DNA from 3 places in the Lactobacillus sp. ESL0228 genome. Region 2 is predicted to be linked to each of the others. Evidence: riboswitches for the same ligand, from Rfam matches in the RefSeq annotation. Region 2 holds a riboswitch; each other region holds the start of a gene.
What was found. Region 2 has a riboswitch for thiamine pyrophosphate ahead of thiM (hydroxyethylthiazole kinase). Riboswitches for the same ligand answer to the same signal wherever they lie in the genome.
Positions count from the first base shown of each region.

Region 1 (10,500 bases), on a different contig from region 2:
ATGAAATTCACCAGCATCATCAGACAATTGAACAGTGGTACCGGCATTTTAACGATGGCAAGGAGACTAATAATGATTAAATGGCTACAATTAAAAAACATTTTGCACAATCCTCGCTTCATAGTGTTTACAATTATTATTCCGATTTGCTGGTATATATTGATGCTGAATGCAATTCCTTCTTACACTGGTATCAATTATGCAATTTTCTTAATTGCCTGTTTGTGGGGGATTGTCGGCAACTCAGTTGTAACTTTTGGCAAAAGAATCAATACGGGCAAGCAGTATTATGCATTAAAAGATAAAACATCATTTTATTCCCTGGGACATTATTTGTTTGATCAGGTATTGCTGCAATTAATTCTGAATCTAATTATCATTATGGCGAATATTATTATCGGTGTTGGCTGCTCTAAGATAAAATTTGATGATAAATTGATTATTTGTATGCTGCTATTAAGTAGCGCTGGTATTTATAGTAGTGTGATCGGCTTTACATTAGGAATGCTCTTGCAAGAAGACACGCTTGATGAGTTAACTTTTTTCTTAATGCTAATTATGATGATGGTGATTAGTCCTTTTGAATTATTTAAACAAGATACTTTCACTAAATGGCTTACTAACTTGCAAAAAATGTTTCCCTTTCACTATATCTTTTGTGCAGTCAATGATTTGTTAACTAGACAATCCTTTGTTAAGGATTTAGCCTTGCTATGTTTAACATTTGTTGTCACACTAATTCCGTGGTTAATAATTATTTGGTGGAAAGATAAAAGGGGTACAATAAGTGCTTTTTAATAAATCACATGATTATGTTAAGTACTCTTGTTATCAACAATTTATATTGTAAATATTAACAAACTTGTCGCCTATAGGCTACGTGAGGTTGTTAATTTTATCTGTGACTATGATGACTTAAACTTGAAAGCTAAAAATCACTGCGAATGAGAGTGGTTTCTAGCTTTTTTGTACAAAAATAAAGACGAGGGTGCAACACTTAATATTTTAAATTTCTCCTCTTTGTGTGGTACTGAAGATCCTAATTTGCGGCAACTAATAAATAATCTTATTCTTGAGTATATAAATATCAGGCAGAAAGTGATCATGAACGAATTAAGGAGCGCCAACGTCAAGGTATCGAAATAGATAGCTAAAGCAGAAGGTCGCTATCATGAGCGTAAGCCTAAATATTCTAAAGATAGTCCACAATTGCAACACGTTTTTAGACTTTATAAGAGTGATATGACCGACACCAGGGTAGCAAAATTAACTGGTATCAATCGCGCAACCTTCATACGATATAGAAAAAAATTGAAATCGTTTATTAATCTTTCTATTATCACAAGGCGATAGAAAAAGCAGGCTTTTGGTGTTCATTTCAAAAGTACTACTTTTCAAATAATTTATTTACTTCTCCAATATAATCTACCGTCATCCGTTCTATTCAAAAAGTTATATTCTATTAAATCACGTCTTCTTGTAACATAATTATCTATAAGTCCCATTAAAATGAGATTTACATCCTGTTCAGAGTATTTCTTTTCAGGCTCAAATTTAGTCGCTAAATAAGATAAGACAAGTAATCGATTTTTTTCTTTTCCCGGCCAAATTTTCACTCTACCTCTAGAATCCACGTACTTATCTAATGTAATGTTATGCTCCATTAACTCTTACTGCCTTTCTATTTAACAAATAGCTTATTCCAAATAAAACTATCCCTAAAGTTGCTAAAAAAATTTAAGCACTACCAATTCCAAAATTATCTGATATATAACCATTAATTGACAAAACAATTACAGAAACACCCGCATCAAGTGCATTACTGACTGAAATTATTGTTGCCCTATTAGATTCCATTGTAATACTTTGTTGTAGTATTGTCTCTTGAAGAATTTGTTCAATACTACCGAATATAGTATTGAGCAAAAAGAAAAATTTTGATAAGTTTAAATCTTTAATTAAACAATAAAAATAACTTAGAAATCAAGGACTTGGACCTTAAACTAATATGCTATTCATGACACAATATAGCTGTAAAGAAAAAGAAATCTTGCAAAACAAGACTTCCCTTCTAAATATCAAGCCTCCGCTTTAAATGCGGCTGACAATTATAGTTTTACGAAAGAATCTACCATAACTAGCCAAAATAAAATTAACCCTCTAGATTGGACCAAAATCCATCTAGAGGGTTAACTTAACAGTCTTCTTTTTATTTGATTATTTTATTTATTGGTAACGCGTCCAATGATTTCAGGCTTAAGTACACCAATGTAGCGAAGATTGCGGTAGGCATTCATAAAATCTAGTCCATAACCAACAACAAATTCATTGCCTACTTTTGAACCATAATATTCAATATCAACATCGGTTCGTCTGTTAGTTTCTTTATTAAGTAGTACGCAGCATTTGACACTTTTGGCGCCTCGTTCTTTGAGCAAATTCTTCATATACTTTAAAGTAAGACCAGTATCAACAATATCTTCGACGATAAGTACATCGCGACCATTGACATCAGTCGTAAGATCTGAAATCAACTTAACTTTTCCAGAAGATTCAAACCCATTGCCATAACTGGAAACATCAAGAAAGTCAATTTCTTCTTTAACATCCATTTCTCGTACCAGGTCGGTTAAAAAGAATATTGCGCCTTTAAGTGCACCTACAATAAGAGGATTTTTTCCCGCATAATCTTCAGTTAGCTGTTTGCCTAGTTTAACGCACATTTTATGAATGTCGTTTTCGGTAAACAACTGATGGTCAATAATACTGTTAATATTGTCGTTTTTCGGCATTGATTTACCCTTTACCTTAAAATTTTTGAATTACTAATAGTATCGATTATATCATTTTATGGTTAAAAAAGCAGACTGTTTTAAACTTTTTTTGTCAATAGTTGTCTAAATTACGGACAAAATTATTATATTAAATAAAAATAGTAGGATTAACTGGATATTAACTCAAATTTATAGAGTTATTCCTAAAGTTTTTGTTACAATGAAGAAAGATATTAAATTAAAGAGAAGGCATTTAAATGAAAAAAGAAAAAGAAATAAAAATGCTTAAAGCCTTTGCGGATGCAAATGCGACGTCAGGCTTTGAAGAAGAATTTGTTAAATTGTTCACGCAAACTGTCAAAGATTTTGCTGATATCAAAGTTGATGGTATGCTTAATGTATACGCTGCTAAGAAAGAAAATCAAGCTGGACGGCCAGTAATTCAGTTAGATGCTCATTCGGATGCTGTTGGTTTCATTACTCAGGCAGTCAGACCAAATGGAATGATTAAATTTGTTCCCCTAGGTGGATGGGTAAAATATAATATACCAGCATTGCGAGTAAAAATTAGAAATAAAGATGGCGAATATATTCCCGGCGTTGTTGCAACAAAGCCACCACATTTTATGACTGAAGCAGAAAGGAATAATGTTCCAGATGTTGCTGATATGTCAATTGATGTTGGTTCATGTTCGCGTGAAGAGACCATCAATGATTTTAAAATTGATACGGGTTGTCCAATTTTTGTTGATGTAAAATGTGAGTATAACGAAAAAACGGGATTATTCTTTGGTAAAGATTTTGATGATCGTTTTGGTGCAGCAGCAATGGCAGATGTTCTTGAAATTTTAAAAGAAGAAGAAACTAACTTTAATGTAGTCGCAGCTCTTTCTAGTCAAGAAGAAGTTGGACTTCGTGGTGCTTATGTGACTGCGCGAGCAGTCAAACCTGATTTAGCAATTGTGCTTGAATCTTGCCCAGCCGATGATACTTTTACCCCTGAATGGTTGTCACAAACCGGTCTTAATCGTGGACCGATGTTAAGGGATATGGATACTACATTTTTACCGAATCCTAAATTCCAACAGTATGCTTGTGATTTAGCTGATAAGAATCACTTACCATATACACGTTCTGTTCGGACTGGTGGGGGACAAGATGGTGCAGCCATTTACTATGAAAATGGTGCGCCTACAATTGTTATTGGAATTCCAGTTCGATATGAGCATTCACCATATTGTTTTAGTTCATATCATGATTTTAAAGCTTCAGTAGATTTAGCTGTTGCAATTATTCGCGATATGACTAAAGAAAAACTGAATAGTTTTACTAAATTCTAGAATTAATTTGGTGAAATAATATTCTTTATGTTATACTTTAATAAATTATAGTAAGTCACTAGGGGTGCCACATAGCTGAGAAATACCCTCTGAACCTGAACGGGATAATACCTGCGCTAGGGAAGTGTTAAAGAAAAAATTTAACGTGTACTCCTATTGACTCAAGTTATAGGAGTATTTTTTATGTTTACAAGATCATCGAAATGGAATGTTAAGTCAATCATTTTAATCGCACTCATTGGAATAATTATGGGTGTGGTTTATACTTATGGTTTTAACTGGGCATACAATTTAATTAAGTTAATATTAATTCCAACTGGCTTTGCGCCTGTGACGGATACTGTTTTTACTGGATTATGGTTAATAGCTGCACCGTTAGCAATTTATTTTGTTCCAGCACCTGGTTCAGGAACAATTGGTGAATTATTGTCTGCAATTGTAGAAATGGCTATTGGCGGACAATGGGGTGCAATGACACTAATTTCCGGAATACTGCAAGGTGCAACGAATGAAATAGGCTTTTTCCCTAAAAAAAGTCGTTATCAAAGATTCTCATGGACAAGTGTACTGACAGGGGCAGTGTTTGCGGGTTTGGCTTGCTTTATATCTTCTTATATAATATATGGCTGGAATAAGTTCAGTTTTCAGCTTCAACTGGTTATGTTTATTACCAATTTAATTTCATCAATTGTTTTTGATGGTGTTTTAGTTAAGCTAATTACCAATTTGTTTGACCGTGCGTTAAAGCCAAAAGTCGATTAAATGTTTAATTACAAATAAAAACGAGAGAAAATTTGCTCTCGTTTTTTATTTGATATCCTTACTTAAAATTGAATGAACTTTAGTTGTTAACATGTCAATGGCTACATCATTGTCTCCGCCTTCTGGAATAATGATATCCGCATAACGCTTTGTAGGCTCAATGAACTGATGATACATCGGCTTAACTGTTCCTAAATACTGCTCAATAACAGATTCAATTGATCTACCACGTTCTTGAAGATCACGTTGCAATCGGCGGATGAAACGAATATCATCATCAGTGTCAACGTAAACTTTAATATCCATTAAATTACGTATTTCTTCGTTAGATAGAACCAAAATCCCTTCCAAAATAATAATATCAACCGGATCAGTATGAATGGTTTCCTTGCTTCTGGTATGTTCTTTAAAATCATATACAGGCATTTCAATAGCTTCATAATTAAGTAAGCTGCGTAATTGTTTCGATAATAGCGGGATATCAAAAGCATTAGGATGATCATAATTAATATTGAGTCTAGCACTCATTGGAATCCCTGTATTATCTTTATAATATGAATCTTGTGTCATAATTAAAACATGTTCATTTTCTTGCATCTGTTCGACAATTTTATGAGCAATGGTAGTTTTTCCACTACCTGAACCGCCGGTAATACCGATTACGACAGGTTTTTTAAGTTGAGACATTGAGACACTCCTTTTTATCAAATAACATTTTACTTTACTTTATCAAGAATTGCCAATAAGTACGTTAATACAAATTTTTTGTTTGAAATCGATTTATATATCATAATATGGGAAATAGATAATTTTAAAAACAAAGAGGAATAGTTACTAACTATAATTTAATGCCAGTTAAATATTTTATTGATGTGGTATGAACACATTGTTTTATTACAGCTTCTAAAAGAAATTATGTTTCTGAAACTGTGGTAAGTTCTATAATTTAAAAAATGTGGTATTATATACAATAATAAATGAAAAGACGCATTTAAGATTACGTCTGATTTTTAATATTGAGAGAAGGTAATATTTATGAATAACTTTTTTAATAGTCTTATTTTTAGTAGAATGGTAGGAATTATATTTATTTGTTTATCAGTATATGAGCTTGTTAATGCTGTACGGTACACGAATGGTATTTTACACAAGGGGACGGACAATGGATTCTCTTTAGCAGCAATAGGTTATTCTTTCTTTTTCGGTATTATTTTATTAGGGATAGGAATTACAGGTCTCGTTCATCCATTTTAAATTTTTATATCTAGCTGGGCGTAATTCGGAGCTGAGAAATAATTGCACTAATCATCAAAAAAATGGAAAGCGCTATCCAAAAAAGTGATATAAGTGATATAATAGAATAAACTTATGATACATTTAGGAGGAAATATTATTATGGCAGAACAAACAATTATGCTAAATTGCAGTGCTGGTATGAGTACGTCTTTATTGGTAACTAAGATGCAACAAGCTGCTGAGGAGCAAGGACTTGATGTTAAAATTTTTGCTTGTCCAGCTTCAGAAGCTTCACAGCATCTTGATCAAGAAGAAATTGATTGTGTCTTGCTGGGACCGCAAGTCAGTTATATGAAAGATGATTTTGCTAATAAAGTTAAGGGCAAAGGTAAGGACGGAAAAGATATTCCTCTTGGTGTTATCAATATGCAAGCCTATGGCATGATGGATGGCAAGAAGGTTTTGCAACAAGCTCAAGATTTAATTAACGGCTAATTGGGGGATTATGATGGCAGAACAAAAGACAGCTGAACAAAAAGAACAGGAAACTTTGCAAGCAGCTATGGGGCTGATTGCAAATGGTGGCAATGCGAAGAGTCTGGCTTTTGAAGCTATTAGATTAGCCAAAAAGGGCGACATTGATGGCGCACGTGCTAAATTAAAGGAAGCAGATGATTCATTAACTGAAGCTCATAATTCTCAAACTGCGATGTTAACGCAAGAAGCGCAAGGCAATCATACGCAGGTTACTTTGTTAGTTGTTCATTCACAGGATCATTTGATGAACGCAATTACTTTTAGAGACTTGGCTGGTGAAATGGTCGACTTATATGAAAAATTGTATAAAGCGGATGTATTAAAATAAAAACGTTGAATAAAAGTTAAAAAGCGAAGTTTTTACGACTTCGTTTTTTTTGTGTGTCAAATTAAAGCTCTTTGTCAAATGATGTAAATATTTATAAATATTTTAATTTCCTGTACTTGGCAGTTGGTTACTTCAGTATTTTTGAATTATTAATTACTAAAACACATTGCTTTTTTAGCAATCAATGTAATTATACTCTGTTTTAACGCTTCACATACTACCTACTAAACTAATTGTAAAAAATGATTTTTTATTATATACTAAATTCCAAAACTTGCTTTCATTATAAATAAAAGAGATATGCTCTAACTGGTGGTGATCCTGATAAATAATAGTCATAAATTAACTTATATTGTGATTACAATAATTATATTATTAGGAATATATATTTTTTGTTCTGAAACTTATATCTCTTATGAATTAGATTATCAAATTAATGCAATGATTAAAAATCACGATATTAAAGAAATGAAAAAAGTATCAGATAATAAAAAAATATATTTATTTTTAGTACATCTTAATAAAAATGATTCTTGCAAAAATACTTCTGATTACCAAGGTGGAGATAAAAATATTTATTTGTATGGTACAGAAATCAAAGGAAAAGCAATAGGGGTTGATATGAAAAAAGAAAATAACTTCTATTGGAAAGTAGATAAACTTTATTTTACTGAAAGGTAAGTCATGAAAACATATGCAAATGCCAAAAATATAATTAAAACAATATTTGGGGAATATTTAAGGTTAGATCTTGGCAATATAAAGATTGGAGCTAACAATAATAATGACAAAAAACAAGCCTACAATGAGAGAACAGCTGTTAACAGATCATGCCTATAAAGTTGTACGGATTATTTCACTATGCGAACTCTTGCTAGTTTTAATCTTACCGCTTTTCAAGCTTATGGATTTAAGCGTTGGTGTTTTAGGCTTTCATTGGCTAACTTTAGGGGACTTATTTACGACATTTTTTCAACGCCAACATATTCTTTTTATTATAAGTATGCTTTTAGGTGAGTTATTAGCTCTAATTATTTGTGTTATTTTGTTTTTTTATATTATTTGGGCTTCAGGCAACATGGTTTTTGGCAAATAATATATACAAAGGTGTAAGCGCCCTATTTTCAGTTTTAATTTCACAATTAGACCAATAAATCAAATACAAACAATAAAACTTGGTCATTGTGATTGTGCCAAACGTGAGTCGAATGACCATGGGCGATTAGATTACATTTATTGCAATGCTGTTAACAGTTTCGGCAACCTAATTAGTAACTGCGAGGTTAAGGTTTTTAATGTTGAGCAAAAGTTCAATACAATTAAAGAGAGGATAGAAGCAAACTCCTAAATAGATTTGAAGAGTAGAGTCAATGAATTTTATTGTTGAGGGCTTAGGACCTCTTTTTTGCCTAGAGAAACCTATTATATAGAATAATCATAGAAACTAGATTAAGATATCTATCAATAGGATGAGCCAAAATTAATAGGTTTATGTAGTTTTAAACCATTAACTGTATTATTTAAATAACTCATCATTAAATAAAAAAACAGGAGATAATTTTCAAATAAAGAAAATTATCTCCTGTTGCATTCGCAAAAAATTGTGAGTCTTCTTTGGTTGAATTGCTGGTAATTAATCTAAATCTAAGCCATTAGTAGTAATAACTTTTTTGTACCAAGCAAAGGAATCTTTACGTGAACGACTCAGGTCTCCTTCACCTGCATCATTCTTATCTACGTAGATAAAGCCATAACGTTTATCCATTTGACCAGTACCTGCAGAAACAAGATCAATAGGTCCCCAAGGAAGATAACCCATTAAGTCAACCCCATCAATTTCTACGGCTTTTTCCATTTCAGAAATATGTTTTCTCAAATAATCAACGCGGTAATCATCATGAATAGAGCCATCTGCTTCAACTTTATCGTATGCACCAAGACCATTTTCAACGATGAATAATGGCTTATGATAACGATCTGTTAAATGATTTAAGGCAATTCTTAAACCTTCTGGATCAATTTCCCAACCCCAATCGCTACGTTCTAAAGTTGGATTTTTAGCAATGGCTTTAGATAAATCGTTTAATTTATCTGGTTCAACGTTTTTCGCGGAAACAGTAGTTGTTTGGTAGTAGCTAAAACCAACGTAGTCAACAGTTCCTTCTTTTAAGACAATTCGATCTTCATCGGTAATGTCTGTCCGATAACCATTTTTGTTAATATAAGTTTCAACTTCTTTAGGATATTCACCAAAAACGTGGACATCTGAGAACCAATCGCGGCGTTGTTCAAATTTATCTGCCAAGAGAACATCATCTGAAGATGGCGTTAATGGCCGAACAGGTGAATAATTAATCATACAGCCAATTTCGAACTTAGGATTGATCTTGTGACCAACCTTAACTGCTAACGCAGAAGCTACTAATTCATAGTGAGCAGCTTGGTACATGGCTGCCTCTTTTTCTTTCTCACTGAGATTATTAAGAATAATTCCTGAATTTGTAACCATTAAAAAGTCTTCATTATACGCAGACTGATTATCAATCTCATTAAATGTCATCCAGTATTTGACACTATCTTTGTATCGATTGAAACAAACGGTGGCAAAACGAATGAAGAAGTCAATCAACTTTCGATTGGTAAAACCATTATACTTTTTGACTAAATTGAATGGAATTTCAAAGTGTGAAAGAGTCACTACAGGTTCAATTCCATAATGATGGCAAGTTGCGAACAAATCGTCATAAAATTTCAGACCTGCTTCATTAGGCTCTTCGTCATCACCATTAGGAAAAATTCTGGTCCAAGCGATTGAAGTTCTAAAAGCCTTAAAACCCATCTCTGCCATTAATTTGATATCTTCTTTATAGTGATGATAGAAGTCTATGGCACTATGATTTGGGTAATTCTTTCCCTCAATGACGCCATCGGTAATTTCACGTGGCTTAGTTGCTGACCCAACAGTCATTACATCGGCAATTGACATTCCTTTGCCGTCAACATTCCAAGCACCTTCTAATTGATGAGCAGCAACGGCACCGCCCCATAAAAATCCCTCTGGCATTTTTGCTGAATACATAAGTATCTCCTTTTTATAACTATTATAGATAGCGCTAACAAATATATTTTATACCAATTATGATATATCCATCAAGTTAAAATGAAAATGATTAAAAAAATAGCGTTATAATGTTATTAGTGACAAAGCGAGGTATATTCTATGGCAGAACAAAAAGATTACGAACGCAAAAAGCAAGAAGATAATATTAAGTATTTGTACTTTAGCCGTTATTTGATGATTCGGTATAGTGTTGTTGTTTTTCTATTCACTAATTTAATCTGGCTCTTGATTTTAATACAATATCAAAAATGGTTAGGTATTCTTTTCGCGGGCATAGACACTATTTTATCTGGTATGGCTGCAATTGAGCAGTTAACTAAAATGCACAATCGTAAAGCAGATGTGCCACTGACTCGGCATTATTTAATGATTCAAATTATTTTTAACTGCTTACTGGCAATT
Region 1 is NZ_REHJ01000007.1:15,709-26,208, forward strand. Features, by position in the region: gene F5ESL0228_RS01910 (XRE family transcriptional regulator) at 1-80, shown strand, start outside; gene F5ESL0228_RS01915 (hypothetical protein) at 73-798, shown strand; gene F5ESL0228_RS08580 (helix-turn-helix domain-containing protein) at 1,147-1,353, shown strand; gene F5ESL0228_RS01925 (DUF2087 domain-containing protein) at 1,404-1,616, opposite strand; gene F5ESL0228_RS08230 (hypothetical protein) at 1,738-1,926, opposite strand; gene hpt (hypoxanthine phosphoribosyltransferase) at 2,223-2,792, opposite strand; gene F5ESL0228_RS01935 (M42 family metallopeptidase) at 3,032-4,114, shown strand; TPP riboswitch at 4,165-4,254, shown strand; gene F5ESL0228_RS01940 (ECF transporter S component) at 4,298-4,876, shown strand; gene udk (uridine kinase) at 4,922-5,563, opposite strand; gene F5ESL0228_RS01955 (PTS sugar transporter subunit IIB) at 6,272-6,607, shown strand; gene F5ESL0228_RS01960 (PTS lactose/cellobiose transporter subunit IIA) at 6,618-6,977, shown strand; gene F5ESL0228_RS08395 (hypothetical protein) at 7,446-7,658, shown strand; gene F5ESL0228_RS01970 (hypothetical protein) at 7,762-8,073, shown strand; gene F5ESL0228_RS01975 (6-phospho-beta-glucosidase) at 8,611-10,056, opposite strand; gene F5ESL0228_RS01980 (PTS cellobiose transporter subunit IIA) at 10,198-10,500, shown strand, end outside.
Region 1: linked by a shared signal. The riboswitch ahead of F5ESL0228_RS01940 (ECF transporter S component) and the one ahead of thiM (hydroxyethylthiazole kinase) in region 2 are both predicted to bind thiamine pyrophosphate.

Region 2 (10,500 bases):
CGTCAAAGCAGAGGTTGGACGGATGGCGAATTCACCTCTACCAAAAGTGATTTTGGTGATGACGACAATGAAAATGATGAACGTCATATCGTGATTAACCAAAAACTATCGGAAGTTTCGCGCTACGTTCATTCACAAAACTTAGAAACAGTCACTATTAATTCAACAATGGGTACAACTAGTGTCTATCTAGATTCTGCTAAACCTGCTGGCGATACGGTGGTAATTAATGTCAATGCTTTAATGAGTGAGATCGCAATCTACTTGCCGTTGTCATGGAAACTTAAAGACAATTTAGCTACTATTTTGGGTGAAGTAGAAATCAACGGTACAGCAAAAGGCGATGGTCCAACGGTAATTCTTCAAGGATCAAGTAGATTTGTCTCAATTTCGATTAATTATGTTTAAAAGAGCCGTAACAATGCACCTAACTGTATTAAAAAATGCCCTAGTATCGAAAAAATTTGGAGCAAAGTAAAGATTACTCTTATGAAGTATATTTAAAGAAGTTAAAAAAGGCAGTACTTAAGGTAGTACTGCCTTTTTTGAAGATAACTAAGGCTTTAAATAACGAGGAAGAAGCTAACAGCTATTATTGTCGCTGCCAATTGGTGGTAAGCATTGCTGTAACAGTCTTTTGAATGTTCTTACTTTGGGAAATCATTGAAATAACTGCTGCGCCAGCTACATTAGTTTGGGCAATTGCTGGTAAATCTGTAACCTTAATGCCACCAATTGCAACGATTGGTCTACTAGTGCGCTTGACTAGTTTAGCTAAACCAGTAAGACCTATTTCTGGATCAGCATCGTCTTTTGATTGTGTGGTAAAAATTGGACCACTGCCATAATAATCAATGCCAGTAATAAAGTCGCCTTTGGCAATTTCTGTCATAGTAGAACATGAGTATCCCACAATCATCTGGCCGGCTACTTCATTTATTACCTGGGCAATATCTTCATCATCTTGACCAACATGGATTCCTTCAGCGTGAACTTTTTTGGCTAAAGCAACATCATCATCGATAAAAAATGGCACATCATATTTTTGACAAAGTTGGTGTAGTTCTTCGGCCATTGATAAGCGGTCACTTTGTTTCAAAGTTGATTTAGGACCCTTGTCACGGAATTGATAAGCAGTGATGCCAGCTTTGAGAGCTTCTTCTACTAATTCTGGTAGACTTTTGTTTGCGGGCAGGTCTTGTGTTCCACAGACAAAATATGCGGTTAACTGTGTGGGATCAAATTTTTGCATAATTTCTCCTAGTTTATTTTTACCCAATGATTAAGTGGTCCGTGACCATGGCCAACTTGGATGGTTTCTGCGATAGCTTTGGCTACGTATTGTTTACCAAGTTTAATTGCAGCACTTAAAGTTTGACCGTGAGCGAGCTGAGCTGTAATTGTTGCAGCTAAAGTGTCACCGGTGCCGTGAGTTCTTTTGGTGTGGGTACGTGGACTGCTAATCCAAAAATCGGTACCATCGGCTAAGAGGGCATAGTCGCGTACTAGTTCATTTTCAGCATGACCACCTTTGATTAGAACATTTTTCACACCCATCTCTTGTAAGGCATGAGCTAATGCTGGATACTGTTTTTCGCTGCTTGCCTTAATTCCCGTCAGTACTTCAGCTTCGGGCAAGTTGGGTGTTACTAAATCTGCAAGTGGTAAAAGTTCATCTTTGACAGTTTTAACAGCATCTTTACTTAGCAGGGGTGCACCGCCTTTAGCTACCATTACAGGATCAATTGTAATGGGACCAAAATCATACTTTTTTAGGTTAAGAGCAACTTGATGCACGTGAGCTGCATCGCCAAGCATTCCTGTTTTGCAGGCGCGAATCTTAAAATCAGCGGCAAGTGAGGTAAATTGTGCATCAATTAGTTCTAATGGTATTAAAAAAGAGTCTTGTACACCAAGGGTATTTTGTGCGGTAACTGCTACCACCACTGCTGTACCAAAAACTTTTTGCATTTGAAAAGTCTTAAGATCAGCCATAATACCAGCACCACCACCAGAATCGGTCCCAGCGATTGTTAATACTTGAGGGAAAGAATTAATTTTTTCAGTCATAAAAAGTCGTCCTTTAGTCAAATTTTGCTATTTTTTCAATATCGGCAACTTGAACTTTAGCCAAGTAGTCTATCAGATGCATACCGAACGTGCCAGGGCCAATTTCTGGCTGGCCTTTAGCTAGTAATTCGCCAGTAGCTGCAAATACCAAGGTGGCAGTTTGAGCTGCTTCAAATGGATCAGTCCCAACTGCTGCAAAAGCTGCCACAATACTAGATAGTACATCACCTGAGCCAACATGGGCTTGAAATAGCGGGGTGCCGTTGTAAACATGTGCAATCTTCTTGCCATTGCTGATTGTGTCTGTTGCACCACTAGCAATAACAACACAGTCCAATTTTTGAGCCGTTTTTTGGGTGATTTGGTCAAGATTACCTGAACCCGAACCAGCATCAATCCCTCGGGCATTCCATTCAAAACCCCCTAAAGCTGCAATTTCACCAGCATTACCACGGATTATGCTAACTGGAAATCTGTGGAGGAGGGCCTGCGCTGTTTGCAGACGATAATTAACCGCTCCTACAGCGACAGGGTCAAATACGATAGGCTTTTTATCTTGGGTAGCTAAAGCGCCTATTTTTTTCATTTGGGCAATTTGCAACTGGGTTAAAGTGCCGAGATTAAGGGTGACGCTTGAAGCCATCTTAACCATTTCTTCGGCTTCGGCAATTTCCTTACTCATAATTGGTGAAGCACCAATAGCATTTAAACTATTAGCAACATCTTGAACGGTGACAAAATTAGCAGCATTTAAAACAACCGGATTTTTTTCTCGTAATTCATTGAGAATATTTAACTTCATTTCAACCTCCAACAATTGCACTAGCCTACTTGCGTAAATAAAAAACTTTGACACTATCATGTGTCAAAGCTTAACGGTTATTGACACGTTCCTACGCAAGAATTAGCTTACAGGTTCAAAGGGTCTAGAACGTAGTTCCATCTCAGCCTTGATGGGGGCTCCCCTCGTGTTATCGCTTTCTATTATAATGACTTTTTAAGTTTAAGACAATTAAAAATAGGCATAAAATAAGAATAAAATTAATAAAGTAGAAAAGAGGCAAATTAATGAGTTTCACGCAGCAATTGCATCAAGCAGCACAAAATATATGGCAAAAAAGTCTGGTGCATCCTTTCATTACAGAATTACAAAGTGGCCAACTACCGTTAACAAAATTTCGGTTTTATTTACTGCAGGATCGGTATTATTTAGTTGAATTTAGTAAGTTCCATCATCTATTAGCTGAACAAGCAGGTAATCCGCAAATTAAAAAATTTTTATTGCAGAGTGAAGCAGATCTTAGAGCTTGCGAATGGTCTGTCCGCAGTGATTTTTTTACGGAATTAAAAATTACTCCAATGGAAATTAGACAAACAGCGATTGCGCCTACTGCGTATAATTATGTCAATCATATGTATCTGACACTCGAACGTGATGGCTTTGCTCCAGCAATCGCTGCAATTGTTCCTTGTTATTGGTTGTATCAAGAAATTGGGCAAAAATTAGCTAAAGTTGGCTCACCCGTAACACTCTATCAAACATGGATAGATACTTATGATAGTGACTGGTATGAGGTCAATGTGACGCATATTTTGCAATTAATAAATACTTTGGCTAGTCAAGCCACCGTAACTGATCGTCAAATGATGCAAACAGCTTTTGTTCGCAGTAGCTACTACGAATTACAGTTTTGGCAAATGGCTTACGCAAAAGAGCGATGGTAATAAAAAACTGAACTAGCTAGTAGTTCAGTTTTTTTATTGAGCCGCAAGTCGTTTTTCATGCCGAGCCAAAATCATGTCAACAATTGCTTGGGCGACATTAAGGTTTTTTAATAATGGTCCATGAGAATAGGTACCAATAAAGTTATGATAACGTAGCCCTTCGACTTTATCTTGGGGGTTATTACCATAACCTTCAATCATTTTGCCTAAAGGATGCAGTTTTTCTTTATCATCAAAATATGTTTGTCCTGAATGGTTTTCAAAGGCACTAACTTCACCCCAGTCGCTCAGATACCTAGTATCACCAATCATTCGCTTATCTGACTTAAAAACGGTGTGGAAGGGTAAGATATCTAGTCCTTTAATTGTAATGCCAGAATTAGTTTTGTAATAAGAACCAACTAATTGATAGCCCCCACAAACACCTAACATTGGGCCGTCACTATTGATATAGTTGGTTAAAGTATCTTTATGACGTGGTAAGTCTTTGGCAACTACAGTTTGTTCAAAATCTTGGCCACCACCAAAAAAAACAAAGTCATAGTCAAAAGCGTCAAAGCTATCGTTTAAAGAAATATTATCTATTTGAGTTGTATAATTTTGTTTTTTTAGTAAATAGCGAATAATTTTGACATCACCAGAATCACCATAGGTATTCATTAGGTCTTCGTATAAGTATGCAATTTTAATTGATTTATCTGCCATTTTATCTCTACCTCTATTCTTTGGTTAAAGTATATCCTAAAGGTAAAGCGTGAGCAAAAGATAATTATTCAATATCTTCTTGGGCAGCGAAATGATTAATTGGACCATATTTTGAGCCAACTTCAATTGGATGAGCGATTGCTTCATAAGTAAAATCTTTAGCAATTTTAACACTGTCAATAATTGACATTTTTTTGGCAAGTTCAGCAGCAATAACTGCTGATAGGGTATCGCCTGTGCCGTTAATTCGTTCAGTATTAATAAACGGCTTAGTAAATTCATAAACCTGACCGTCAGCAGCCAGCAGTACATCGGTTACTCGGGTTTGGTGAGGACTATCGTGGCGCCCCTTCATTAAAACATTCTTCGCTCCCATTGCTTGTAACATTTTTGCCCCCATCAGCACTTCTTCTTTTGAATCCAAAGAAAGCCCTGTTAATTTTTGTTGTTCATAAAAATTAGGTGTAATGATATCAGCAAGTGGTAGTAGTTCATCTAAGAAAGCTTGGTAAGCGTCATCGTCAAGCAGGGTATTGCCATGTTTAGTCATAATAACAGGATCAATGACAATCTTACCCATATCATATTTACGCAAGTTAGCTGCAACGCAAGTAATAATTTCTTTATTAGCCAGCATTCCAGTTTTAAGAGCTGAAATTGCAAAATCATCATTTAGAACATCAAATTGCTTTTGAATAAATGAAATGGGCATTACTTCTTGGGCGTAGATTCCCGTGGTGTTTCCAGCAACAGCGGCAGTTAAGAGCCCCATGCCATAAACTCCGCGAGCATAAAATGAATGTAAATCTGCGGTCATTCCTGCACTACCGTCACTATCGTTTCCAGCAATTGTTAAGGTAATTATTTCTTTTTTCATAATTTTGTTATCCTCTTTTTAATCAAAGCTTGATGCTCACAGTATAACTTAAAAAATAGATCCCATGCTATAATTATTTCTTGTAAAAGTGGGCTTAGGTAGTAAAATTATAGTAAATCGCTTTCTTAAGAAAGGACAATTTATGGCAAAAAATTACATTATGGCAATTGATGAGGGTACTACTTCGACACGGGCGATGATTATAGACCATCAAGGTCATAAGATTGCTTCTTCGCAAACAGAATTTCCGCAGTATTTTCCTCAACCTGGATGGGTTGAGCACAAGGCTGAAGAGATTTGGCATGCAGTACAAACGACAATTGCTAATGCGATTATCAATTCCGGAATTCGTCCTGAACAAATTAAAGGTATTGGAATCACCAACCAAAGAGAAACTACAGTTATTTGGGATAAAAAAACTGGTAAACCTATTTATAATGCAATTGTATGGCAATCACGGCAGACAACCGAATTAGCCGAAAATTTAAAAAATAATGGCTATAGTCAAATGATTCATAAAAAAACGGGATTAATCATTGATCCTTATTTTAGTGCAACCAAAATAAGGTGGATCTTGGATCATGTAGACGGGGCACAGAAACGCGCAGAGCAAGGTGACTTGTTGTTTGGAACTATTGATAGCTGGTTGTTATGGAAGTTGACTGATGGCACAGTTCATGTGACGGACTATACTAATGCTTCTAGAACAATGCTATTCAATATTCATGATTTACAATGGGATGATGATATTTTGAATTTGCTTAATATTCCTAAAGAAATGCTTCCCAAAGTCAAATCAAATTCTGAAATTTATGGTTATACCAAGTCTTATACTTTTTTTGGTGAGAAAGTTCCAATATGTGGAATTGCAGGCGATCAACAAGCGGCTTTAGTTGGACAGTTGGCATTGAGAAAGGGTATGGTAAAAAACACCTATGGAACAGGTTCATTTATTGTAATGAATACAGGTGAGCAGCCAACCGAATCAGATAATAATTTACTTACAACCATTGCATATGGACTTGATGGTAAAATAACATATGCACTTGAAGGATCGATTTTTGTTTCTGGTAGTGCCATTCAATGGTTACGAGATTCAATGAAAATGATTAAAACGGCAGCAGAGTCGGAGAAAGCGGCTAGTTTATCAAAATCTGAAAATGAGGTTTATGTTGTTCCAGCATTTACAGGACTTGGCGCCCCGTACTGGGATTCAGAAGCTCGAGGTGCCGTATTTGGAGTTACACGTGGAACAAATAGAAATGATTTTATCAAGGCCACGCTCCAATCGTTAGCTTATCAAACTAGAGATGTAGTTGATACAATGCAACTTGATTCCGGAATTCAAATTCCTACCTTGCGTGTCGATGGCGGGGCATCAAATAATGATTATTTATTGCAATTTCAAGCAGACCTCTTAGGAATAAAAATTGAGCGGTCGCAAATGTTGGAAACGACTGCTTTAGGGGCGGCTTTTTTAGCAGGTCTTGCCGTGGGTTATTGGAAAGATGTTGATGAGCTTAAAGATATTTTTGTTGTCGGTAAGACATTTGAAAGTCAAATGGATGATGGCGAACGAAACCGTTTATATCAAGGCTGGAAAAGAGCCGTTAAGGCAACGCAGATTTTTGCTCATGATGAATGAATTTGATATTTGAGTTAAGAAAGAGTGAGTTAATTGGTACATGATCGAATTATTAAATTGGATGGGCCGTTGAATTTTAGAGATGTTGGCGGCTATCAAAATGAAAATGGCCAGAAAGTTAAATGGAATAAAATTTATCGGTCTGATTCGCTTAGTTCATTGACTGCAACTGATCAAACTAAATTAGTTCAATTACGAATTGCAGTTGATTGCGATTTGCGTTCCCAGTACGAGAAAAAATCTTCTCCAGATATACATTGGTCAAATGTTAAATACGTTGATGTGCCAATATATGATGAAAATGAGTCAGGAAGTCAGAGTAACCACCACATTTATCGCTTTCTTCATCACATTCCCAATTTGAATAATAATTTTATTGGTCGAATTTATCAGCAAACATTGCTTAATTCACATAGTCGGGAGATGTTTGCTCAAATATTTACCGAGTTATTGAAACTAAAGCCAGATCAGGCATTGGTCTACCATTGCAGTGCAGGTAAAGACCGAACGGGGATGGTCTCAGCACTAATTTTGATGGCTTTAGAAGTCGGTGACGATACAATTGCTCGCGATTATTTATTAACTAATAAACTCTATGACTTTGCTGTTTCGCGTCAATTGCCCAGCAATGATGAAATTACACAGATGGTCGCTAAGATGAATGTTACTAAAGGCGAAGGTATTGCTATTCGTGGTATTACTGAAACTATTCGTGGTGGCTGGGGCGATTTTGCTACTTTCTTTGAAAAGGAATTAGGATTTAATAGTGCTGATCTGACTCAGTTAAGACAAATGTATTTAGAATAATGATATCTTTTTATGAAAGATAACAAAAGTTTAGGCATTTATAATTCAGATGAATTCATTGTAAATATTTTGGTAGTCGAATCTTATTAAAATGAGAGGAACAATGTTTATCTACCAGATTGCTTTTTTGCTATAGCATGCTTACCACAATCTTGTTAGATAATTCGTTTCTTATTCAGTCTAATGTATATTATGGGAAATTGTCATTAGCACTGGAATAGTGGCAGACATTAACAAAGATATGACCGTTGTTAGTGTGATGACTAAGCATAGTAGACATAATAATCAAGTTTTAAGATTACATGATGGACCTTAGTTTTAACTTAATGAAGCAAATTAAAAGAAAATCAGTAAAAATGAGGTCATGATCTTCAACATTGAGCGACAATTTAAAACAATAAACAATTTCTGATGTGAATCTGAAAAGTGGAATCAACAGTTTTTTAATGTAAAGAAAAACTTATGTTTCTTTTTATCATAATGCGGCGGTAAATTGATAGCTTAAAGAAACTACAAATAATGAATCTTTCTTTTAAACCAGATAAATGTTATTACAATAGTAATTTTAATCTATTTAGTTAACGTAAATAATTTAAAAATAAAATAACTTATTAAAGTATCTATAATCTTTTTTAAAAATTTACTTGTGTAATATATAATTTTGTTATAAATAATATATTGTATTTTGCGTTATAATATTATGATTTTATAGTAATATAATTAACGAATATCTTGTTTGCTTTCCTAACTTATGGGCATGTAAAGAAAAAGATAATTTAAAACAGTTTTGCAGTATTTATAAAAACTACTTACTTACGGCAAACTGTTAAAATAAATAACACTGTAATACATAATTGAATTGTTTATATTTATGGAATTAAAACCGTTTGACACGTAACATAATCATTTTTATAATGAAGAAAAACATATCTATACTAACTTTAATTAAATAAGATTAGTAAACCGATGGTTATTAGAAATGGTCAAATTATGAAAAATGAACAAACAGCTATTATAAAACAATTTTCGCATCTAGGTAAAGTTAACGTTAGTATTGCCGGTGCTGTTTTAAGCGCTGCTTTATTTCTAGCTAATCCCAATGTTAAGGAAATAAAGGCGGATACGGTTACCGATAAAGAAAGCCAAGTCAATGATCATAAAGTTATAGATAATCACGAATCCAGTCAAAATCAAAATAATCAGGTTGCTAAGGTAAAATTGATTGCAGATCAGATTACTACTAATTCTGGCAATAAAGAATCTACTGCTCAACGATTAAGTCAAACTGAACAATCTAAGCAACAACCTCAATTAAACGACAAAAAAGATCATACAAAAATTAGCAGTCAAAGTGAGGAGCCGAGTAATAATACTTGGAATGGTCTAAAAGTAACTTATAATGATCAAACAAAAGCATTAACTATTAATAAAGGTGGAAGTATAACTGATCCTGATCCAATTGCTTCCAATATACCACACTATCAAGATATTGAATCTATCAATATTGCTGATAAAATAAAAATTTGGGGCAAAGCAAATAATTTGTTTGCTAATCTACCAAATTTGAAATCAATTAAAAATCTAGACAACTTAGATACATCACAAGTTACTCATATGACTGGAATGTTTGCTAATGATTCCTCTCTTCAATCTCTTGATTTAAGTTCTCTTGATACCAGCAATTGTGGGGCAATGGATCGGATGTTCAGTAATGATGCTAATCTGACCACACTTGCTTTAAATAAATTTAATACAAGTAAAGTTAAGTACATGCAGTATATGTTTGACGGTGATAGTAGTTTAACTAAATTAGATTTAAGCAACTTTAAAGCTATCGAAACAGTTGATTCAAGTTATATGTTTAGAAATTGTGCTAATTTAACAAATCTTACTTTTGAAGATTTCGGAGGTGAAAAGATTGTCTATTTTATGCATATGTTTGATGGTTGTACTAAATTATCTGAATTAGACTTGAGTAGCTTTGAAAGCAAGGTTGCATCCGATACTAGCTATATGTTTAGTGGATGTACTAATTTAACTAACTTAAAAACTCCCGACATTAACACTAGTCAAGTTGTGTATATGAATTCAATGTTTAAAAATTGTGGAAAACTAGAAAAATTAGACTTGAGCACTTTTAACACAACCTCAGCATTAAGTATGAGTTATATGTTCTACAATGATCTCAGTTTAAAATATTTAAACCTTAGTAGTTTTTCAATGCATCAAGTTATTTATAAAGAGAATATGCTTAGTGGACTTAAAGATTTAGCTGTTTTTGTTCTAGGCAAAGATTCCGTTATTTCAGGAACCGGTTTAGATACACCAAAAGATTGGATTCGTGTCAAAGGCGGTACTATACAACATCCTAAAGGTACAATTAAAATATCCTCTACTAATCTAGCAGCTAACTATAATGGTGAAACAGATGCTGATACCTATGTACATAATAATTTACAATCGTTATATAAGGCGACAATTAATTACATCGATCTGGATAATAATTCGGTACTTGAAGCAGATAAAGTAGATATTGTATCCGGAACTATAATTCAATATAAAGAAAAATACAACCAGATCGTCAATTCTTTAATTTCTAAAGGATATGTACTAAATTCCTCAAAATCAAATTTACCTTTAAATAATGAGCAAAACATTTCAATTCCTGATA
Region 2 is NZ_REHJ01000011.1:124,906-135,405, reverse strand. Features, by position in the region: gene F5ESL0228_RS07705 (hypothetical protein) at 1-408, shown strand, start outside; gene thiE (thiamine phosphate synthase) at 593-1,255, opposite strand; gene thiD (bifunctional hydroxymethylpyrimidine kinase/phosphomethylpyrimidine kinase) at 1,261-2,070, opposite strand; gene thiM (hydroxyethylthiazole kinase) at 2,084-2,872, opposite strand; TPP riboswitch at 2,944-3,047, opposite strand; gene tenA (thiaminase II) at 3,139-3,795, shown strand; gene F5ESL0228_RS07680 (type 1 glutamine amidotransferase) at 3,829-4,500, opposite strand; gene thiD (bifunctional hydroxymethylpyrimidine kinase/phosphomethylpyrimidine kinase) at 4,565-5,377, opposite strand; gene glpK (glycerol kinase GlpK) at 5,520-7,022, shown strand; gene F5ESL0228_RS07665 (tyrosine-protein phosphatase) at 7,056-7,829, shown strand; gene F5ESL0228_RS07660 (MucBP domain-containing protein) at 8,796-10,500, shown strand, end outside.

Region 3 (10,500 bases), on a different contig from region 2:
GCTCGGTATAACGGGGTTAGCTCGGCGACTCTCCTTGCGACAGCCAAAACAAGTACACTTTCTCAACATCAAACCAATCATCTCCTTAAAAAAGGACAAAAAATCAAAATTGATCTTGCTGTTATTCCTCGCTATTTAGATGGCTTTGAGGGGTATATCTATCGGCTACACGATTATCCCGACGAATACATTGATGAAGCAGATATTACTTTTAGAAATGACTTACCAATTGTAGACTATACAGCATTAGCTTTTAATCCCGTTAACCCAGTAACAGGAAATTCAATTGAGCTTTTTGATTTTACTGGTAATCCTAGTGGTATACGCATTCAAACTACAAAAAATAACTCAATTTTAATAGATGGTCTCTTTTATCTCTGGCTACCTAGTGAACACAAAGCTACATTATTTTACCATTTCCTTAACTATGACAATCCCAAATTAGTTAATGACCAAACACAACAACCACTGAAACAGAATGATTTACCAAATAATGTAGCAGCGACTAACTATAGTAACTATTTTATCAAAGCCAGTGACGTTAAATTTAATAACCAAAATAAACTACAAATTCAAAACACGGAACAGCAAGCTCAAAATGATCAAGTTATTGCAACCAACGCTGATAAAAGTGAGCTACAAAAATTATTTATGAGTTTTGAAAATACTAATAAGGTAATTACCCAATATAGTGATTTAAAAGCTAATTATCGTAATGCTTTAACTAATGCTTCCCAAGTTTTACGTTCAAACAAGGCAACAATTGCCCAAGTTAATGAAGCAACTTGGCTGTTAGAAACTACCAGCAAGCAATTAATTTCATTGGATTTCCCATTAGGTGATTAGGATTACTTAAATAACAAAAATAGGTTAACTTCTAATAAGTTAACCTATTTTTCTTTAATTATTTAATTCCTAGGTGTTTAGGAAAACTTGGTTTTTTACCGTTATACATCACATAGATTGCCACTGGACTTTTTTTAGCCGAATGATTATACAACCTAAAGAGTTGCTCTGCTGTATATTTTTTCCCCTGAGGATGATTAAGCTTTCCGTTACCTACCGCTTGAATATGCTTAAAACTTTGCCCCACGCCTGAACTCTTACGCAAACGATAATGACCCAATTTAACTGCAAAGCCATTTGGATTCCCTGCATGATCTAAAATGCTACTATTATGGATGTTAAAGTGACTCAAATCAATACCAGCTAACTTATAGTCATACTGAAACATTAGTGTAGAGTCTTTTAATTTGGGGGTATAAAAACCACTGAGATCAACGTAAACTAACTGTGGACAATACCTAAACATGCTGCTCATTGTGGTTACCTTTTGGGTATTCCATCCTCTTAAATTTACACTTTCAAGCTTAGAATCATATTCAAATAAATCATCCATGATTTTGACTTGATTTGTCTTAAAGTTGTGCAAATCTAAGTCAACCAGATTTGTATCTTTTCTAAACATTGCCTGCATATTAGTTAATCTACTAGTATCAAAATTGCGTAGATCTAAGCTAGTTAAAGCTGCATCAGCTTCAAACATATAATGCATATCTGTTACTTTAGACGTATCTAAGCCGCTGAGATTTAAGTGATTCAAAGCGGTATCATTTGTAAACATATAGGACATATCAGTAACATTAGATGTAACTAAATGGTTTAAGTCAAGACTAGTTAAGTTTGTATTATATGAAAACATCCCTGACATGTTAGTAACGTGACTAGTATCAAAATGGCTTAAATCAAGACTATTTACGCGAGAACGTGCAAACATTTCGCGCATATTAGTCACATGACTAGTATCAAGATTGTTTAAAACAATCTGTGCATATTTAGTATCAGCAAATAATTCCGACATATCAGTTACTTTACTAGTATTAAAGTGACTTAAAGTGAATTTTTCACCTAAAGCTCCGGTGCCTTGAAACATACTTCTCATACTTGTTAAATTGTTAGTATCAAAATGGCTTAAATCAAGATTAGTAATTTTACTATAGGCAAACATATCGCTCATATTTGTTACATTTCTGGTATCTAAATGACTTAGATCAAGATCAGTAATTCCACTATAGGCAAACATATTGCTCATATTTGTTACATTTCTGGTATTTAAATGACTTAAATCAAGATTATTCAGTCTTCTAGTTTGAAGAAACATACCAGACATATCTGTAACATTTTTGGTATCAAAATGACTCAAGTCAAGACTAGTTAAATTTAGATCATTACCGAAAAGATTTGCCATATTGTTTGTCGCATTTGTATCCACTTTATTTAATCCGCTAATGGCCTTTAGACTAGTTAAATTAGCAAATTTGTTTTTCATATTAGCAGGTAACTTTATCTGACCGTCAAAATTAAGATACTCGATTTCATCTGCCCACGACAACTCTTTTGTAAGAGGAATAGATGATAATTGACCATTTTTAATAGTTAATGTTTTGGTAACTACATCATAATTCCAGTTGCAGTCACCATCTTTTCCAGTCCAAATTCCCAATTCTAAACTCGGATTACTTGCTACTGTTTCTAATTTTTTGGCTGATACTTGAACAGTTGCAACAGATTCCACGATACTACCTAATAAAGCAAAAATTATTCCTAAATTAACTAGTTTTGAAAAATGACCTCTTATCTTTTTAATTTTCATTATTATACCTTCTTTCTTATGTTTTAATTATAAGCTTATTTGAACACTTAAATGATATCCTCTTTAGAATTCTCCTGTAATAACTTCCAGCCAGTATTAAAGTGTTGCTCACGCAAATTTCGTAATTCATCATAATCACTACTTAAACTATCAATAGCATCCTGCAATTTTTTATTTTGCTTACGCATTTGAGTTAATTCCGGATCATCAACAACACCTTTAAGATGCATTGTTGCCGCTATGCTGCGCCGCTTTTGCTCAAATTCACTCCTAAGGGTTGCTAGAGCATTTTCATATTTAACCAGTTTTTGATTAAGTTGCGAGATTTGATCATTCAATTTGATAAAGAGCTTATAGGGCATGTTAGATTTAATCCGATTGCATTCCTGACAAGACAAGATTAAATTGTCAAAATCATTATTATGTGATAAAGATACCGGATCCTTATGGTCCACGCTACGCCCTCGCCGGCCACAATACTGACAGCGGTAATGGTATTTAGCCCGTATACGTTCACGATCAATAAAGTCAACTTCATTTAATTTGAAATCAACTTTTAATCCTAATTTATTTAAATTTTCAGCAAAAGTAAGATTTAATTGTGGAATAAATTCAGTTTTTCCTACCTCACTATCGATGACAGCTTGATTAAATTCTTGCCGGCCAAGTTGTTGCTGTGCCAGTTCATTACCATCATAATCTTGAATAAAAGACTCGTAGCGCTTACGTTCATCTTTTGAATGAACTAAAAATTTCAGTTCTTGATCCTCATTATTTTGGCCCACAAATGTATATAGCAAAGCTTGCGCAAAAATCGCAATTGTCGCATTACCAAAATCTTCGGCTTTTCCTCCACGTTGAAGGCATTGATCACAGATACTAGTTAATTTTGGGTTCATTAGTCCTTGGTGTTTAAAATGATTGGAATTAAGTCGAAGACCGCATGCGCTACATTGAAATTTCACTTTAAGATATCTCCTTTAAGGCAAATATTGTCATTAATCTTAGCTTCATTTTAACCAACTTGTGTCCATAAAAAAAGGTGGATTACAGATGTAATCCACCTTTTTTTAATTAGCGCAAACTATTTATTTTCGTCTGCTTTAGCCTTGTTCAAGAAAGCAACAACTGCTGCTACATGAGCAACGCGCTTTTTACCATTCTTCTTGTTTTTAGGTCTTTGGTTTGGTTCACAACCAGTATTATAGTTTTCACCTTTACGCATAGTACTATACTTCCTTTCAGATTTTCGAAAATCTTTTATAGTTTACCACGGAAAGTATAATCAAGCAAGGCTAGGCCGATTCCGCTTCTACTCTAAATTTGAAGCAGCAAAAAAGCAGATATTTAGTCTGCCATAATATTTTTACTTATATTCATTAATTGTAACAGCGCCATCAATTACACCACTATCATCAGAAAGGCTGATTGTAGCGTTCTTTTCATCAATGACCAATCCACCATCTAAAAACTGCATTTCAGCTGGGCTAGTATATAAATCTAATCCAGCATTATTATCAATCTTTATTGTAAAGTCAGGGTCTGGTTGGTCAACCATGACTAACTGAAAGTTAGCACCAATCGTACAGGTACCACCAACATCAGAATATTTATTAGAACCATCGTTTAATGCTAATAAAACAACTTGTCCAGTCTTTACTTGTGACCTGATTTTATCAGCAGCACTGGATTTGATGTTTATTTTAATCGATTTAGAGTTTTCCATCTTCATTTCCTCCTAATCTTTACCATTTCCATGAGTATATGCTATATTACACAATCAAGTCAAAGTTTATGTTTACAGTATCACATTTTTTGTTACCATAGAATTTTGTTATTGCTAACAAACAAAAAAAAGCTCAAAATGTATATAGCGATACATAGATGAATATAACTTGTGAAAGGGGACATTTTATGTCCAGCTTAAAAAAGATTTTTAGTGACAGAATCTTGCAAATTACTATTGTGGTAACAATTATTAGTCTGTTTTTTGCTAGACCGCGAATTGAGGATATCAATTTGCATACGATATTTTCAATCACAACAATGCTAATCATCATCCAAATTTACGCCTACTTACATGTACTTGATGTTCTGGCATATAAACTTACCAGCGTCGCTGATAATATGCAAAAGTTAAATATTCTGTTTACATTACTTGCAATTATTTCTGGGATGTTTCTGGGAAATGATATAACGGCACTTACATTGATTCCGCTATACTTAAACATTGCTAAACGTTGCAAACTGCCACAAATTTTGCCGGTCACCTTAATTGGGATGGGAGCAAATATTGGGGCAGCATTTACACCTTGGGGTAATCCACATAACATTTTTTTGGTTAGCAAATATTCGGTTGGCGCGTTTGAATTTTTTTCATGGTCATTACCTTATTTACTGGCATCAGTATTAATTTCCTTGATTATTTTTTATTTTATTCCACGTAAACAAATTCCAAGACAAGATATTAAGCCAATCAATATTAGTGTACGTCCTACTATTATAACTACAATCGTTTTTGCCTTATTCTTTTTGGGTGTTTTCAAGATTATCAACATTGTAATTCCTATGATCATTGCTATTATTTTAGCCCTTGTAATCAATCCACGAATCTTACTGAAAATTGACTATGCCCTACTTTTAACCTTTACCTGCTTCTTTATTTTTATTAGTGATATTCAACAGATCCCAATCATTGTCACCCTTATCCATACGATGATTAATTCGGAACAATCGACATATTTTACCTCAATTCTTTCTAGTCAAATTATCAGCAACGTTCCAGCAACTATTTTAGTAGGAAAATTCACACCATACGCTAAAGCTCTCTTTTTAGGTTCTAACATTGGTGGTTTCGGTTCACCAATCGGATCAATGGCTAATATGCTTGTCTTAAAAACTTTTACCCAAAACGCTACCGTTTCCAGAAGTGAATTTTTCAAAAAATGGCTAATTATGCAACTAATTAGTTTAATTATTTTAACAATAGTCGGTTGGTTATTATTACTTATTTAAAAACTATTTATCAGTAATCACTTTTGTATTCAAATAACATATAATCAGTTATAATTGATTAAATACTTATTAAGGAGGAAAAGTAATGTTTAGTTTATCATTCAGCTTATTTTGGATAATTGTCGTTATCCTTGTTTTATTAATTGCCATTTATATTACTATTTATAATAGTTTGCAAAAATCCAAGGTCTACATCGATGAATCGTGGAGCCAAATTGACGTACAGTTAAAACGACGTAATGACTTAATTCCCAATTTAGTGGAAACAACTAAAGGCTACGCCAAACATGAAAAAGAAACCCTTGAGAACGTCGTTCAACTGCGAAATCAACTAAATAATGTTCCTACTAATGATCATACTCAAACATTAAAAGTTTCTAATCAAATTTCTGATGCTTTAAAGACTATCTTTGCTTTGTCAGAAAATTATCCTGACTTAAAGGCTAACCAGAACTTCCTAAAATTACAGGAGGAATTGACCAATACCGAAAATAAAATTGCTTATTCGCGGCAGCTCTATAATTCATCGGCAGCTCTTTATGATCAAAAAATTCTAACTTTTCCGTCGAATCTAGTTGCTCATATTCATGGCTTTAAGAAAGTTGATTATTTACAAACAAGTGAAGCGGAAAAAGAAGTACCAAAAGTTAAGTTTTAAGCGGCAGGATAATTCTTATGTTATTTCAACAAATTGCCCGCAATAAGCGCAAAACAGTTTGGATAATGACTTTATTTATTATCATTCTTGCATTAGTTGGTGCTGGATTAGGATACATTTTTGGCAACCGACCAATTTTAGGGTTAATTATTGCTTTGTTTTTTAGTGTAATTTACATGTTAATTGTTCTACCTAATCCAGCAAATATGGTGATGAGTCTAAACCATGCTCAAGAAATAAGTGAACAAGATCACCCTGAATTGTGGCATGTTGTTCAAGATATGGCCATGGTCGGTAAAGTCCCAATGCCACGCGTTTTCATTATTAATGATCAAAGCCCAAATGCTTTTGCCACGGGACGTGACCCTAATCATTCTGCTGTTGCAGTAACACAAGGTTTACTTGATTTAATGAACCGTGAAGAACTTGAAGGTGTGCTAGGGCACGAAATTTCACATATCCGTAATTACGATATTATGGTTTCAACAATTGCGGCTGTCTTAGTAGGTGTAATTTCCTTCTTATCAGGAATTGCCAGTCGTTACATCTGGTGGATTGATGACGATGACCGTGATACCAATTCGAGTAATGGGTTAGAGGTAGTTTTTAAAGTTGTTGCAATTCTTTTTGTCCTTATCTTAGGGCCACTTTGTGCCAGTTTGGCACAAATGGCTTTATCACGTAACCGTGAATACTTAGCTGATGCATCTTCAGTTGAGTTAACACGTAACCCCCAAGGCTTAATTTCTGCATTAGAGAAAATTGAAGGTTCTGACCCAATGAAAAAAGCAGATCCTAGTAGTGCTGGAATGTATATCGAAAATCCGTTAAACAAAAAGGGAGTTTCTCATTTATTTGACACACATCCTCCAACAGAAGAACGTATTAAGCGGTTAGAAAAAATGTAATTTTATTAATTAAACAACTAAATGAGGTGTCTTGAGTTATATACTCGAAACACCTCATTTTTAGTTAGTCAGTATATTTAAAATTTCAAAATTGCTAGCAAGTAATTTTCTTGATAGCTTATTAGTTCCCAGTAATCATTTTAAATTAATATTAGCCTGCCGGAACAATTCTGTCCGCATTTGCACTGGAGTTTCATGGTAATACTCATTAAACTTCTTATAAAAAAAGGACTTCCCACTATAACCAACACGGGCAATAATCTCTTTAATCGAAATATCCGGTCGAGCAAGCAAATTACGAGCTTCTTGCATTCTTCTTTCATCAACGTGTTCAACAAAACTTTTACCAGTTTTTTGTTTTACTAAACTAGAAAAATAATTAGTGTTAAAACCGAAATATTGAGCAGCTTGGGCAAGCGTTACCTTTGCATAATTATCATCAATATATTGCTCTAGCGTAGTAGGCGCAAATTCTTGAATAGTATCAGGAATTACTATTAAATCACGGTTTCTAATAGTCGTTATGAAAAGTATGCTTAATTGTGCAATAATCATGCTTTGGGTAAACATATTTTGATTTAGATATTCATCAATAATTTCTTTAAGTAATTGTGCTGGTTTCGAGATTGGTGAACTTTTTATATAAAGTAATTGTCTTGTTTTTAAAGCATCGTGGACATTATTGATTACATTTCGTTCGCTTGGATCAAGTACACCTGCGTTAATCAAAAAGGTTTTAAAATTTAAATTAGAATTAAATTCAAGTTTTAGTAACACATTTCCTTTTAGTTGTGTTTGCACATCGTACTCACACTTACGTCGCAAAATCATGATATTTCCTGGCCCTAACTTTAACTCACGGCCATTATTTCTAATCTTGGTTTTACCAGTAATTTCGTAAAGAATAGTAGTATTGGTAGTCTGATACCTGTGTATACCTGCATTACGGTTTTCAAGATAAGCTGTAAAGATATCAAAACTGCTATTTCCTACCTTTAATTGTACTTCATTTGAATCAACATCCACAGCATCCAGAACACTTGCTAAATATTGTTCTAGTTTAAACGCTACCATAAATTCACCTTCTTTAAATAGTGACTGCTTTATAATTTTATTATATATTAATGAATTTTATCCTACTGGTCAATAACTATCCCATTATAAAAAATTTCTTCTACTAGACAGTAAACCTGCTTTTAGATATAATGAAATCAATTATCGGGGTGCCAAGAGGCTGAGAATATACCCGCTGAACCTGCTATGGTTAATACCAGCGAAGGGAAAATTAATGATTTCATGTCGTCAGACCCTTTTGGTTATGATGGCTTTTTTTATATTGAGGATAAAATTGATTACAAGTAAAAATTTGACTTTTTCATATGATAAACAAAATACTATTTTAGAACAAACTAATTTATCCATCCCAACAGGTGAATTTTCGCTATTAATTGGACCCTCAGGATGTGGCAAATCAACCTTTTTAAAAATACTAGCACAACTCTATCCTAAATATGCCGGTACAATTAGTGGTTCGATTAACTTGGATAACCTTCAAACTGCGATGATGTTTCAAAAAGCTAGTGAACAATTTACAATGGCAACTCCTCGAGAGGAAATTGTTTTTGCTTTAGAAAACTTACAAATTAGTCGTGAGAAATACCCAACAAGATTACAACAAGCTGTCAATTTTGCCGGGATTAGCCATTTACTTGATCAAAAAATTAATACTATGTCAGGAGGCGAACAGCAGCGTGTTGCCCTGGCAGTACTTGTAGCAATGGATGTTGATGTTTTTTTATTGGATGAGCCTTTCGCTAGTTGCGATCCCACCACTCGTAAATTCTTAATTACCAAATTGGCTCATCTGCGTGATTTAGGCAAAACAATCTTTCTTAGCGATCACATTCTTAGTGATTATGTCGGAATTTGCGACAACTTGTTTCAGTTTCGTGATAAAACGATTGTCAAACTAAAAGAAAAAGAAAAAAAGCTGCTACTGCACACTAATGATCAACATCCTACCTATTCTTTCTCCATTCCAGTGCATGAAAGTAGTTGCTTTACTTTCGCCAATACTGAAATCAAACAAAATCGATTATTATTATCCCAACACGAATTACAAATTATTGCTGGCAAAACAACATTAATTACTGGGGCAAACGGCGCAGGAAAAACCTCACTATTTGAAGCATTAACCCAAATGCTACCTTATGAAGGCAACTTAACTTTTAACAAACAAGAAATTTGTCAACTTTCGCCCCGCAAATATTTACGGCAAGTTGGGCAAGTTTTCCAAGAAGCAACCGATCAATTTATTAATGTTACTGTACTAGATGAACTAAATCTGAGCAAGAAGCAACGCTCTGACAATTTTTTCACTGATCAAAAAATTCAGCAAGCTTTAGTAAACTTGAATTTAGATCAACTTCTAGATCAGGTAGTTTATTCTCTTTCGGGTGGACAACAAAAGAAATTACAAATACTACTAATGTTAATCTCTAACCAGAAGGTACTACTCTTAGATGAGCCACTCAGTGGGCTTGATCAAGACTCGGCACTTCAAGTCATGAAATTATTAAGACAAAGTCAAATAGACAGGAAACAAACACTACTTATTATCAGTCATGAATTAACTAACCTTGCTAGTTGGTGTGACTATCATCTTGTTTTAGCTAATCATCAATTAACTTATGTCACTAAATGAGGTATACCATTGAACCCTAGTTTTAAATTTCTCTTAGCATTAATTATTTCTTTAGAAATATCTTTTGAGTCCAGTTTGGCAACCAACTTCCTAATTATCAGCATCAGTATTATTTACTTACTAATTAAGCATGTTAAATTGAAAAACTTACTTATAACGTTGTTTGCCCCACTACTAGCGACAGTTACTATCTTTGCCACCCTATATTGGTTTGCGCCACAACCAAATTTAACCAATGCTCTCAGCTTATCTAGTCGTATTTACGTCTACACTTTAACAATTTATTGCGTAGCAGTTGATACCAGTGCCGAACAAATGGCTCGCTCTTTCGAACAAAATTTTCATTTACCAAGCAAATTCGCTTATGGGGTTTTAGCAGCCCTCAACATTGTGCCACAAATTAAACAAGCAATTAGGCAAATTCGCACGGCTGCAATGATGCGGGGTATTTACCTTGGTTTCTGGTCACCTACTCTATATTTCAAAGCAATTCTTGTAGCCCTAAATTCTGCTGAAAACTTGGCTCAAGGAATGGAGTCTCATGGCTATCATGAGAATGCAA
Region 3 is NZ_REHJ01000002.1:27,588-38,087, reverse strand. Features, by position in the region: gene F5ESL0228_RS00470 (SLAP domain-containing protein) at 1-846, shown strand, start outside; gene F5ESL0228_RS00465 (BspA family leucine-rich repeat surface protein) at 905-2,653, opposite strand; gene F5ESL0228_RS00460 (HNH endonuclease) at 2,701-3,618, opposite strand; gene F5ESL0228_RS00455 (hypothetical protein) at 3,738-3,878, opposite strand; gene F5ESL0228_RS00450 (iron-sulfur cluster biosynthesis family protein) at 4,020-4,379, opposite strand; gene F5ESL0228_RS00445 (SLC13 family permease) at 4,568-5,668, shown strand; gene F5ESL0228_RS00440 (LemA family protein) at 5,754-6,326, shown strand; gene htpX (zinc metalloprotease HtpX) at 6,344-7,234, shown strand; gene F5ESL0228_RS00430 (helix-turn-helix transcriptional regulator) at 7,370-8,308, opposite strand; TPP riboswitch at 8,444-8,533, shown strand; gene F5ESL0228_RS00425 (ATP-binding cassette domain-containing protein) at 8,556-9,938, shown strand; gene F5ESL0228_RS00420 (energy-coupling factor transporter transmembrane protein EcfT) at 9,948-10,500, shown strand, end outside.
Region 3: linked by a shared signal. The riboswitch ahead of F5ESL0228_RS00425 (ATP-binding cassette domain-containing protein) and the one ahead of thiM (hydroxyethylthiazole kinase) in region 2 are both predicted to bind thiamine pyrophosphate.